DNA from 2 places in the Brevibacterium sp. SMBL_HHYL_HB1 genome. Region 2 is predicted to be linked to the other one. Evidence: predicted binding sites of a transcription regulator. Region 2 holds the regulator's gene; the other holds the start of a gene.
What was found. The regulator LexA, encoded in region 2, represses DNA repair genes until DNA is damaged. The targets are predictions, from matches to a motif close to TCGAACANNTGTTCGA.

Region 1: the regulator LexA is predicted to act here: its motif matches at 4,114-4,129, upstream of ruvA (Holliday junction branch migration protein RuvA).

Annotation. Positions count from the first base shown of each region.
Region 1 covers NZ_CP062936.1:1,283,739-1,289,674, forward strand. Annotated here, with positions in the region: gene IG171_RS05925 (S9 family peptidase) at 1-1,880, shown strand, start outside; gene IG171_RS05930 (NUDIX domain-containing protein) at 2,079-2,558, shown strand; gene IG171_RS05935 (YebC/PmpR family DNA-binding transcriptional regulator) at 2,666-3,418, shown strand; gene ruvC (crossover junction endodeoxyribonuclease RuvC) at 3,418-4,014, shown strand; gene ruvA (Holliday junction branch migration protein RuvA) at 4,146-4,742, shown strand; gene ruvB (Holliday junction branch migration DNA helicase RuvB) at 4,796-5,839, shown strand; gene yajC (preprotein translocase subunit YajC) at 5,921-5,936, shown strand, end outside.
Region 2 covers NZ_CP062936.1:959,395-965,330, forward strand. Annotated here, with positions in the region: gene IG171_RS04560 (ATP-dependent DNA helicase) at 1-1,768, shown strand, start outside; gene lexA (transcriptional repressor LexA) at 1,937-2,692, opposite strand; gene IG171_RS04570 (LysM peptidoglycan-binding domain-containing protein) at 2,927-3,265, shown strand; gene IG171_RS04575 (histidinol-phosphate transaminase) at 3,375-4,610, shown strand; gene hisB (imidazoleglycerol-phosphate dehydratase HisB) at 4,607-5,203, shown strand; gene IG171_RS04585 (hypothetical protein) at 5,200-5,802, shown strand; gene hisH (imidazole glycerol phosphate synthase subunit HisH) at 5,799-5,936, shown strand, end outside.

The DNA.
Region 1 (5,936 bases), 320 kb from region 2:
GACCCGACCTCGAGTCGAACAGCTACCTGTCCCAGCTCTTCGCGCTCGGGTCGGACCGCTCACGTCGTCTCACCCACGCCTGGCACGACTCGGACCCGCAGATCCACCCGAACTGGTCGGGATTCCTCCGGGCGGAGCGGAAGGCCGCCGCCCAGCTCTACATCGGCTCCACCCTGGAGACGGCGCACCAGATCACCGACAGCCATCTCGGCGTGTCCGAATTCGCCATCGACGACGCCGGCGCCCGCGCCCTCTACGTCGCACGCGTGGCAGAACCCGGCCGCTACGGACTCGACGACGACGTCCCCGCGGCCGAGGAGGCCCCACGCAGGATCACGACCTCGGCCTACCTCAGCAACGGCCTCGGCTACACCGACGACCGTCCGGCCAGAGCCTTCCTCGTCGACCTCGCCGAACCCGGGCTCGGCAAGGTCGGACTCCGCGCAGCCTCTGAGGTGCCGCTGTCGACGCTGCTGAGCACCCCTGACTGCGATGTCCACGACCCGCAGTTCTCCCCGGCAGGCACCCGCGCGTCCGTGGTTGCGGCGCTCCACCCCGACCGGGGCCGGCCCGACCTGCGATCGACCGTCTGGCTGCTGGGCGGAGACACCGCCGAACCGCTCGACCTGCCGTCGATGGACGTCAGCCGGCACCTGTGGCTCGACGAGGACACGGTGGTGCTGGTCGGCATTGCGCTGACCCGCGACGAACTCGACTTCGTCGGGCAGATGCCCGGGCTGTTCGTCCACGACCTGCGAACCGGTTCGACGCGGCGCCTGACCGACCCGGAGACCGTGGCCGTGGCGGCGCTGCGCCCGCGGGCTGTCGAGGGAGGACTCATCGCCGTCGTCGACACCGACGGAGCCTCCCGCCTGGCGAGGATCGACCTGCAGGCCGAAGGCCTCGGCATCGACGAGATCGATTTCCTCAGCGATGCCACGACCGTCGTGAGCGGCTTCGACGCCGATGACGAGACACTCGTGTTCACCGGGTCGACCTCGAGCTCCCCGGCCGTGCTCGGCCGCCTCGACCTGAAGACCGACGACGCCCCGCTCATGCTCAGGCAGCATCCGGCGCCGGCGAATTCCGTCGTGCCCGAGGTGCTGAGGGTGCCAGGGGACGGCGGAACCATCACCGGGTGGCTGGCGAAACCGCGCGGACAGGGACCGTTCCCCGTCATCGTCAACATCCACGGCGGGCCCTTCTCCCAATACACCCACTCCTGGTTCGACGAGACCCAGGTGCTGACCTCGGCGGGCTTCGCAGTCGTGTACTCGAATCCGCGCGGGTCCGGCGGACGCACCCGCAGTTGGGGGACCGCGGTGCAGGCCGATATGGCGGGACCGGCCATGGCCGATGTGCTGGCTGTGCTCGACCACGCACTCGAGAACGACCCCGCCCTCGACGCCGACCGCCTCGGCGTCCAGGGCGGCTCCTACGGCGGCTATCTCACGGCCATGACGATCGCCGCCGATGATCGATTCCGCGGCGCCATCGTCGAACGCGGATACCTCGATCCCGACAGCTTCGTGGGCACCTCGGACATCGGACGCTTCTTCACCGAGGAGTACACCAGCCGCAATCCGCAGGCGATCGCTCGCCAGTCACCGCTGGCCCACGCCGACCAGGTGGGGACACCGACGCTGGTGATGCATTCGGAGCTCGACTTCCGCTGCCCCTTGGAACAGGCGCAGCAGTACTACGCGGCCCTGCAGCGGGCAGGGGTGGACACCGAGATGCTCATCTTCCCGGGAGAGAACCACGAGCTGTCCCGGGCCGGTCAGCCGCGCCATCGTCGGCAGCGCTTCGAGGCCATCCTCGACTGGTGGGATCGTCATCTCACCTCTGCCGACGACGCCGGCTCGGCCGCAGCCGACTGAGCCCATGCACGCACTCAGCGCCGCCTCGGCGATCACCCCGTCACATCACTGCCGACCGCTCGATGCGCGCCTCAACTTGGCCGCGGCGGTGCGGAGCCGATATCGTTCTCTGGGCCGCTGTCGCGGTCTTGCCGAAAACCCCCAGCATCACTATTCTGCAAACACTTGCCTGCCCTCGTCGTCGACCACTGGAGAACCATGAAACCTCGTAAAGCCTCACGGGTCGTATTACTCAATGAGCGCGACGAGGTTCTCCTGATTCGAGCCCAGGATCTGCTCGCCCCCAGCCATCAGTGGTGGATGACGTGCGGGGGAGGATCCGAACTCGGCGAATCCGCTGCCCAGACAGCAGCCCGGGAACTGGCCGAGGAGACCGGAATCGAATGCGAGCCCCACGAACTCATCGGCCCCTTGGCCACGCGCGACGAAGTCTTCGAATTCACCGAGAAGTCCCTGCGTCAGCTCGAGACCTACTTCGCGTTCCGCACCAGCGAGGACATCGAACTCGAGGACGCGGTGTGGACGGACATCGAAAAGCGCAGCCTGCTGGAGTTCCGCTGGTGGACACGCGAGCAACTGATGGCCACGACCGAGACGATCTATCCGAAGAACCTGCTCAGCCTCATCGATCTGGCCACTGCCGGTTCCGTGCCCGACGTGCCTCTCGTCATCGACTGAGGCCCGTCGGGCCCACCCCGATCCGGGCGGCTGACGCGAACGGTCGGAGCGGAAGTCCCGGGCGAGCGTATAGACTTGAGAGGCTGTAACTACAGGAAGGAACACCAGTGGCAGGTCATTCCAAATGGGCAACGACTAAACACAAGAAAGCTGCCATCGATGCCAAGCGCGGCAAACTCTTCGCCAAGCTGATCAAGAACATCGAGGTTGCCGCTCGCAACGGTGGACCTGACCCCGACGGCAACCCGACGCTCTTCGATGCGATCCAGAAGGCGAAGAAGAACTCCGTCCCGGCCGACAACATCAGTCGCGCGGTCAAGCGGGGCGGAGGCCTCGACGGCTCGGGTGTCAACTACGAGACGATCATGTACGAAGGCTACGCCGCCGGCGGTGTGGCCCTGCTCATCGAATGCCTCACCGACAACCGCAACCGCGCGGCCTCCGAAGTGCGCGTGGCCGTGACCCGCAACGGCGGGACGATGGCCGACCCGGGCTCGGTGACCTACAACTTCAACCGCAAGGGCGTCATCATCGTCAGCGCTGAGGAGGCCGACGAAGAGGCCATCCTGCTGGCGACCATGGACGCCGGTGCCGAAGAGGTCAAGGAATCGGGCGAGAAGTTCGAGATCATCTCCGAGGCCACCGACCTCGTGGACGTGCGCACGGCGCTCGTCGACGCCGGAATCGACTACGACTCCGCCGACGCGTCGTTCGTTCCCGAACTCGAGGTCGACCTCGACGCCGAGACCGCGCGGAAGGTCTTCGGCCTCATCGATGCGCTCGAGGACTGCGACGATGTCCAGAACGTGTACTCGAACGCCGATGTCAGCGACGAGGTCCTCGCCGAACTCGACGCCTGATGCGCATCCTCGGCGTTGACCCCGGACTGACCCGCTGCGGGATCGGTGTCATCGACACCCTGCCCGCGCGGAAGGTGAAGATGACCGCCGTCGATGTGCTGCGGACACCGTCCGCGGACTCCATCGACCTCCGCCTCGGGGCCATCGCCGAGGCGTTCGACACCTGGTTGGACACCCATCGGCCTGACATGGTCGCGATCGAGCGGGTCTTCGCCCGCAACGACGTCTCGACGATCATGGGAACGGCACAGGTCTCCGGGCTGACGATGGGGCTGGCGGCCCGCCGCGGACTGCCCGTGGCCATGCACACCCCCTCGGAGGTCAAGGCCGCGATCACCGGTTCCGGCCGGGCCGACAAGAAGCAGGTCACGACCATGGTCACGCGGATCCTCGGCCTCGAGGCCCCACCGAAGCCCGCCGATGCCGCCGACGCCCTGGCCATCGCGATCTGCCATTCCTGGCGGGGCGCGCTGAGTGCCCAATCCACTCCCGGCCAGAACAAGGACCTCACTCAGCGCAAGTCCGGCGGCCGGCAGGGGTCCGGGCTGACGAAGGCCCAGCAGCAATGGGCCGAGGCCATGCGGCGGACGAAGTAGACGCGGGAGTCACCGACGAACGGTCGGCCGGGCCGTCAGACGGTCCAGCCCTCGGGCGCGCCGGAGACGGCGATGACGGGGGCACCTGCTAACCTGGATTCGTACACGTGTTCCCACTTGAAAGGCAGTTCGTGATCAGTTTCCTGACCGGTACGGTGCATCGGATCGCAGCTGACCACCTCGTCGTTCTCACCTACGGGGTCGGCCGGAAGGTCCACGTCACCCCCGAGACGCTGGCGAGCACCCGCCACGGCGCAGAGATCGAACTGGTCACCAGCCTCGTGGTGCGTGAGGATTCGCTGACCCTCTACGGCTTCGGCTCCGAGGACGAGAACCACACCTTCGAGGTGCTCCTGACGATCTCGGGCATCGGCCCCCGGTTGGCGATGGCGATCCTGTCCGTGATGGGCCCGGACGAACTCGCCTCGGCGATTTCGAACCAGGACGCGAACGCGCTGACCCGCGTGCCCGGAATCGGCAAGAAGGGCGCCTCACGGATCATCCTCGAACTCGAGAACAAGCTGCCCCAGCCCGCAGCCTCGGCACCCGGACCGGCCCTGTCCTTCGGCGGCGGCAACCAGCAGGTCGTCGACGCCCTCGTCGGACTCGGCTGGAAGGAACAGCAGGCCGAGGAGGTCGTGGCCGAGGTCGTCAAGGACGCCGGTGCCGATGCCGGGACCTCCGCACTGCTCAAGGCCGCTCTCAAGGTACTGGGTGCACGCAAATGACCGGTCCCTTCGAACCCAGCACCGGGGGCAGCCACGAGCCCGGCTCCTATGAGATGGACTTCGGTGACCAGGGGCTGACCGGCGCCGAACGCGACCGACTCGTGTCCGGTCAGGCCGAGATGGCCGAACGCGATGACGAGGCGGCGCTGCGGCCCAAGGGCCTGGCCGATTTCATCGGCCAACCGCAGGTGCGCGAACAGCTCTCGCTCGTCCTCGATGCGGCCAAGGCCAGGCAGAAGGCACCGGACCATGTCCTGCTGTCCGGGCCACCCGGACTCGGCAAGACGACCCTGGCGATGATCATCGCCCACGAGATGGGTTCGAGTCTGCGGGTGACCTCCGGGCCGGCCGTCCAGCACGCCGGAGACCTCGCCGCCATCCTGTCCTCCCTGGAAGAGGGCGAAGTGCTCTTCATCGACGAGATCCACCGCATGGCCCGCGCCGCCGAGGAGATGCTCTACGTGGCGATGGAGGACTTCCGCGTCGACGTCATCGTCGGCAAGGGCCCGGGGGCGACCGCGATACCACTCGACCTCCCGCAATTCACCCTGGTCGGGGCCACCACCCGATCCGGTCTGCTGCCGGCGCCGCTGCGGGACCGCTTCGGCTTCACCGCCCTGCTCGACTTCTACTCGAGCACGGACCTGTTCACCGTGCTCGAACGCTCGGCCCGGATGCTCGGCATCGACGCGAAGCCGGCCGGACTCAAGGAGATCTCGACCCGCTCCCGCGGCACCCCGCGCGTGGCGAACCGACTGCTGCGCCGGGTCCGTGATTGGGCCCAGGTCAGGGGCAGCGGGGTCATCGACTTCGACGCCGCCGTCAATGCTCTGGAAGTCTACGAAGTCGATGCGCTCGGTCTCGATCGGCTCGACCGATCCGTGCTCTACGTGCTGTGCAAGCGCTTTGGCGGGGGACCGGTGGGTCTGGGCACGCTCGCGGTCTCGGTCGGGGAGGAAGCCGACACCGTCGAGACGGTCTCCGAACCCTATCTCGTGCGGGAGGGCCTGATCAGCCGCACTCCGCGCGGACGCGTGGCCACCTCGGCGGCTTGGAAGCATCTGGAAATGCAGATCCCAGCAAACTATGAGTTCTGAACCCCGCAATTGAGTTCGCCATGGGCACTGAGGACGAACTAAGCTGGTTCACTGGTTCATTCATATGAAAGGCTGATATCTGTGGATTTGTTGATCC
Region 2 (5,936 bases):
GGTCGTCGTGTCCACGGCGACCCTGGCCCTGCAGACGCAGATCATCCACCGCGATCTGCCGCGTCTGTTCAAGGCCGTGAAGAAGGACCTCGATCCGCTGCCGCGGGCCGCGCTGCTCAAGGGGCGGCGGAACTACGTGTGCAAGCACAAGCTCGCCGGCGGGTACCCGGACGAGGGCGAGGGCATGCTCTTCGACCTCGGTGCCGACGCCGAGGCAGGCCGCAAACCCTCCGAGCGCTCGGGCCTGGGGGAGGAGATCCAACGGATCCGCACCTGGGAGAAGATCACCGACACCGGCGACCGCGACGACCTCATGCCCGGCGTCAGCGACCGCGCCTGGTCGCAGGTTTCGGTCAACGCCTTCGACTGCCTCGGGGCGAACTGCCCGCTGGTGACCGAATGCTTCGCCGAGATCGCCCGGAACAAGGCCGCCGAGGCCGATATCGTCGTGACCAACCACGCACTGCTGGCCATCGACGCCTTCGGCGAATCGTCCGTGCTGCCCGACCACGACGTCATCATCATCGACGAGGCGCACGAGCTCAAGGACCGGGTGACCAACGCCCTGTCCGGGCAGATCAACACGAGCATGCTGCAGGCGGCCACGAGCTCCGTGCGCCGGCACACCCCGGTCCAGGACGGTGTCGTGTCCCTGCTCGACTCGGCCGCGGCGGCCCTCGAACGCGCTCAGTCGAGCGTGCCCGAAGGGCTCATCCTCAACATGAGTGAGGCGCTCGGGCTCGCGCTGGCACAGATCCGGGACTCCGCACGCCAGATCATCAACGACATCGGCGGCAAGTCCGAGGACGCCGATGCCGGTCGGCAGATGGCCAAGGCCCGGTGCCAGGAGATCTTCGAACTGGCCGAACGCTTCTGCGATCCGGGCAAGAACGACGTCATCTGGCTGACACGCTCGACCTTCCGGGAGAAGGAGACGACGAACCTCGTCATCGCCCCGCTGAGCGTGGCCGGGACCATGCGATCGGGCATCTTCGACGAATCCACCGTGGTGGCCACCTCGGCGACCCTGTCCCTGGGTGGGAATTTCGACGCCGTCGCCGCCTCATTGGGTCTGTTCGGACCCGACGCCCCGAAATGGGACAGCCTCGATGTCGGGTCCCCGTTCGACTACGGCAGACAGGGCATCCTCTATGTCGCCTCCCACCTGCCCCGGCCCGGCCGCAGCGGGATGAGCCCCGAGGCGCTGACCGAGCTCGAGGAGCTCGTGCGGGCCTCGGACGGCGGGGCGCTGGGACTGTTCTCCTCCCGGGCGGCCGCCACCGCCGCGGCCGAGCACCTGCGGGAGACGTTCGACTTCCCGATCCTGCTCCAAGGCGATGACGGGCTGTCGTCACTGGTCTCCCAGTTCACCGCGGACGATCGGGCCTGCCTGTTCGGCAGCATGTCGCTGTGGCAGGGGGTCGACGTGCCGGGGCGGACGAACCGGCTGGTCATCATCGACCGTCTGCCCTTCCCCCGCCCCGATGACCCGCTCATGCAGGCGCGGGCACGGGATGCCGATCAGCGCGGAGTCAACGGGTTCATGGCCGTGTCGGCCACACATGCGGCCCTGCGCCTGGCCCAGGGCGCCGGACGCCTCATCCGCTCGACGGGCGACAGGGGAGTCGTGGCGGTGCTCGACTCGCGGCTGCGGTCGGCCAGATACGCCGGCTTCCTCGTCAATTCGATGCCGCGGATGTGGCCGACGACGAATTCGGAACTCGTCCGCACGAGCCTGGGCAGGCTGGCCGCCGCCGACGAGGAATGAGGCGTGGAGCGGTAGCGGCGGCCGCTTGGCGCCCGGGGCGCGGCAGGAATGAGCGAACGCCCGTGGCCGAAGCGATCACGGGCGTTCGCGTTGGGGCAGGATCCGGGCGCTCTGCCGGGCCGGTCAGAGCCGGGGCCGGTCCCTCAGACCCGGCGACACCGGTGCCGGTCAGAGCCGGCGGATGACGGCGACGACGAGGCCCATGATCTGGGCGTAGGTGCCGTCGATGGGCTCGTAGTTCTCATTCTGCGGCAGCAGCCACTGATGACCGGCCTTGCGCTTGAGGGTCTTGACCGTGGCCTCACCGTCGAGCAGGGCCGCGACGATCTGTCCGTTGTCTGCGGTGTGCTGCTTGCGCACGACGACCCAGTCGTCATGGCAGATGGCGGCGTCGATCATCGAATCGCCGATGACCTTGAGCAGGAACATCTCACCCGAGCCGACGACCTGAGTCGGCAGGGAGAAGACATCGTCGACCTCCTGCTCGGCCAGGATCGGACCGCCGGCGGCGATGCGACCGACGACGGGAACCTGGACAGTGTTGTTCGACAGCTCCTCGAACTTCGCCCGCTCGGCCTCCTCCTCTTCGAAGGGATTGACCACTTCGATGGCCCGCGGGCGCTTCGGATCGCGGCGGACATAGCCGAGACGTTCGAGCTGCGAGAGCTGATGGGCCACGCTCGACAGAGAGGCGAGTCCGGCGGCCTTGCCGATCTCGCGCATGCTCGGCGGGTAGCCGTTGGCTACGACGGCGCGTTCGATGGTCTCGAGGACCAGACGCTGACGGGGAGTGAGGCGGAAATCGCCCTCACCGGTCGAACCCTCGGGAATCTCAACCTCATCGTCATCACTGCGGGCGGCAGCGATCTCACTGGCAACATCCTCGTTGCGAGGCCGGCCTCTGCCTCGTTTGTTCTGAACCATTGCTCGTTCCCCTTCGTTCTATTCCCTGCCGCTGAACGCCGCGATCTCCGCTGCGGAGATTCTCATGTCAGTGCCGACTGAGATGGTTCTGACAGATCGATCAACAACGCTGGTTCCTCCTCATTGTCGCATAGATGTTCGAGTTGGACTGGACATTTGTTCGATTGGCATGTTGAATAGAACAGACGTTCTACCGATTGCTGGTGGAATCGTACGAATGAAAGAGGTAATGCGATGTCTGCACAGAACACCGGGCTGCGCCTGACCACCCGTGGACGCCAGGCGGTGCGCCTTCTCAGAACCCTGCTCATTGCCGCCGTCGTCATCGGCGGAGCGCTCCTGCTCGCCACCCAGTCGTTCTCGGCCGCCGCTGTCGCCGAACCCGAGGCGGAGACCATCGGCATCGACGCCGAGGAGGTCGTCGTCGACGAGGGCCAGTCGCTGTGGACCGTGGCCTCGAACCTCGACCTCGACCGCGACACCCGCGATGTCGTGGCCGATATCGCCGAGCTCAACCACCTGTCCACCCCGACCGTCCATCCCGGCCAGACCCTCGACGTTCCCGTCCGCTGACGCTCGGCCGGCGCGCGTCGCGGCCGACGGCTGCGGAGACGAGGCGCCGGCCCATCTCGCGGTCCGACCCGCCGCCGGGGCAGCGGGGTCCTCTCGGTAGAATGATCGCGTGGGAAACATCGAATCTCTGCCAGTGCGCCCCGACCTCGTGGGTCTCAAACCCTACGGGGCTCCGCACCTGGACGTACCCGTCCAGCTCAACGTCAACGAGAACGCCTATCCGCTGCCCGAGGTCGTCATCGACAGCATGCGCGCTGCCGTCGACGACCACTTCGCCGGACTCAACCGCTATCCCGACCGTGAGTTCACGTCACTGCGTGAACACCTCGTGACCTATCTCAACACCATCAACGAACGTGCCGGTGACAGCGTCGCGCTGGAGCCCGAGATGATCTGGGCCGCCAACGGCTCGAACGAGGTCCTCAGCCATATCGTCCAAGCCTTCGGCGGACCCGGGCGCACCGTGCTCGGCTTCACGCCGTCGTATTCGATGCACCCGCTGATCACGACCGGAACCGGAGCCAGCTGGCTCAGCGCTGACCGCAAGGACGACTTCACCCTCGACGCTGAGACCGTCGCCGCCGAGGTGGCCCGGGTCGAGCCCGACATCGTCTTCCTCTGCACCCCGAACAATCCGACCGGGACCTCGATCGGCCTCGACGTCATCGAAGCCGCCTACGACAACTGCTCGGGCATCGTCATCGTCGATGAGGCCTATGCGGAATTCTCCCGCCCGGCCAAGTCCTCGGCGATGACCCTGCTGGAGGGCCGGCCCCGCCTCGTCGTGTCCCGGACGATGAGCAAGGCCTTCGCCTGCGCGGGTCTGCGCCTGGGCTACGCGGTCGCCGATCCCGCCCTCATCGACGTCCTCCGTCTCGTCCGGCTGCCCTACCACCTGTCCGAGGTCACGCAGGTGCTCGCCTGCACCGCGCTCGAACACGCGGAGGTGCTGCTGGGCAATGTCGACCGACTCATCGATTCCCGCAATCGGATGGCGGCCCATCTGGCCGAGGTGGGCTTCACCGTCCACGACAGCGATTCGAACTTCGTGCTCTTCGGCAGCATCTCCTCACCGGCCCAGCTGTGGCAGAAGCTGTGTGAGCGCGGTGTACTCATCCGCGATATCGGCATCGACGGCCACGCCCGCGTCAACGCCGGCACCGAGGAGGAGACCGACGCGTTCCTGCACGCCATCGATGAGATCCTCGCCGAATCCCCGGACATCCTCGCCGCCGGCCCGGCTGCTGCCGCCGCCGACTCGGGCGCCCGCACCGCAGTCCCGACCGACCTCCCGACCCGGGACGATCCGACCCCGTCACCCACTTCGACGAAAGGCACTCCATGAGGCAGGCCCAGAACTCACGCACCACCTCAGAGTCCACGGTGTCCGTGTCCGTCGCTCTCGACGGCACCGGCACTTCGACCATCTCCACGAGCGTGCCGTTCTTCGACCATATGCTCACCGCACTGTCGAAGCACTCGATGACCGACCTCGACATCACCGCCACCGGTGACACCCACATCGATGTCCACCACACCGTCGAGGACACCTCGATCGTGCTCGGGCAGACCCTGCGTGAGGCCCTCGGCGACAAGGCCGGCATCCGCCGGTACGGCTTCGCCGCCGTCCCGCTCGACGAAGCCCTGGCCCAGTGCGTCGTCGACGTCTCCGGCCGCCCCTACTTCGTCCACGAAGGCGAACCCGAGGGCCAGCAGTACCACCTCATCGGCGGTCACTTCACCGGCTCGATGACCTCCCACTCGCTGGAGTCCATCGCCTTCCACGGCGGACTGACCGTCCACCTCGACCTCGTGCGCGGTCGCGATCCGCACCACATCGTCGAGGCCCAGTACAAGGCCTTCGCCCGCGCCCTGCGCCAGGCCGTCGAAGAAGACCCCCGAAGCGATTCCGTCCCCAGCACCAAGGGAGTCCTGTGAGCACCACCGTCGTCGTGACCCCGTTCGGTCTCACCCAGCAGCTGGCCGCCGCCTGCGTGCTGTCGAACATCGAAGGCACCATCGTGCCGATCGGGGAGTTCTCCGGAATCGTCCTCAACGACACGGATGTCGCCACCGGCAACGAGGCGGCCGCCGCGATCTCGAAGCTCGCCGGCAAGCACGAGGTCCTCCTGCTCGTCCGCAGCGAGGAGCAGATCGACGCCGGCCACTACCGGCACGGGACCCGCGAATCCGATGTCCCGGCCGGCCTGGCGTTGAAGAACCTGCCCGATGTGCTCGAACAGCTCCTGCTCGAGACCGTGTCGGCCGAGGACGTCGAAGGCAGCATCCGCACGGACTCGATGACGAAGCTGCAGGCCAGCGCCGCCACCATGACACCGGGTCGGGCCGCCGTGGCCCGCACCGCTCTGCTGTGGATCATCGCCGCCGTCCTGGCCGGACTCGTCACCGCCTTCGGCATCGCCTTGGGCCTCGGCGGCAACACGCTGGCCTGGGTGGTCGCGGGCTTCGGCGTCATCGTCCTCGGCTTCTCCCTGTGGCGGATCTGGTCGGTGCTGAGCAGAGGGGCGAAACGATGACGACGGTCGCGGTCCTCGACTACGGAGCCGGCAACGTCCGCTCGGCTGTGCGTGCGGTCGCCGCCGCCGGCGCCGAGGTGACGCTGACGGCCGACCACGATGTCATCAACGACTCCGACGGACTCCTCGTCCCC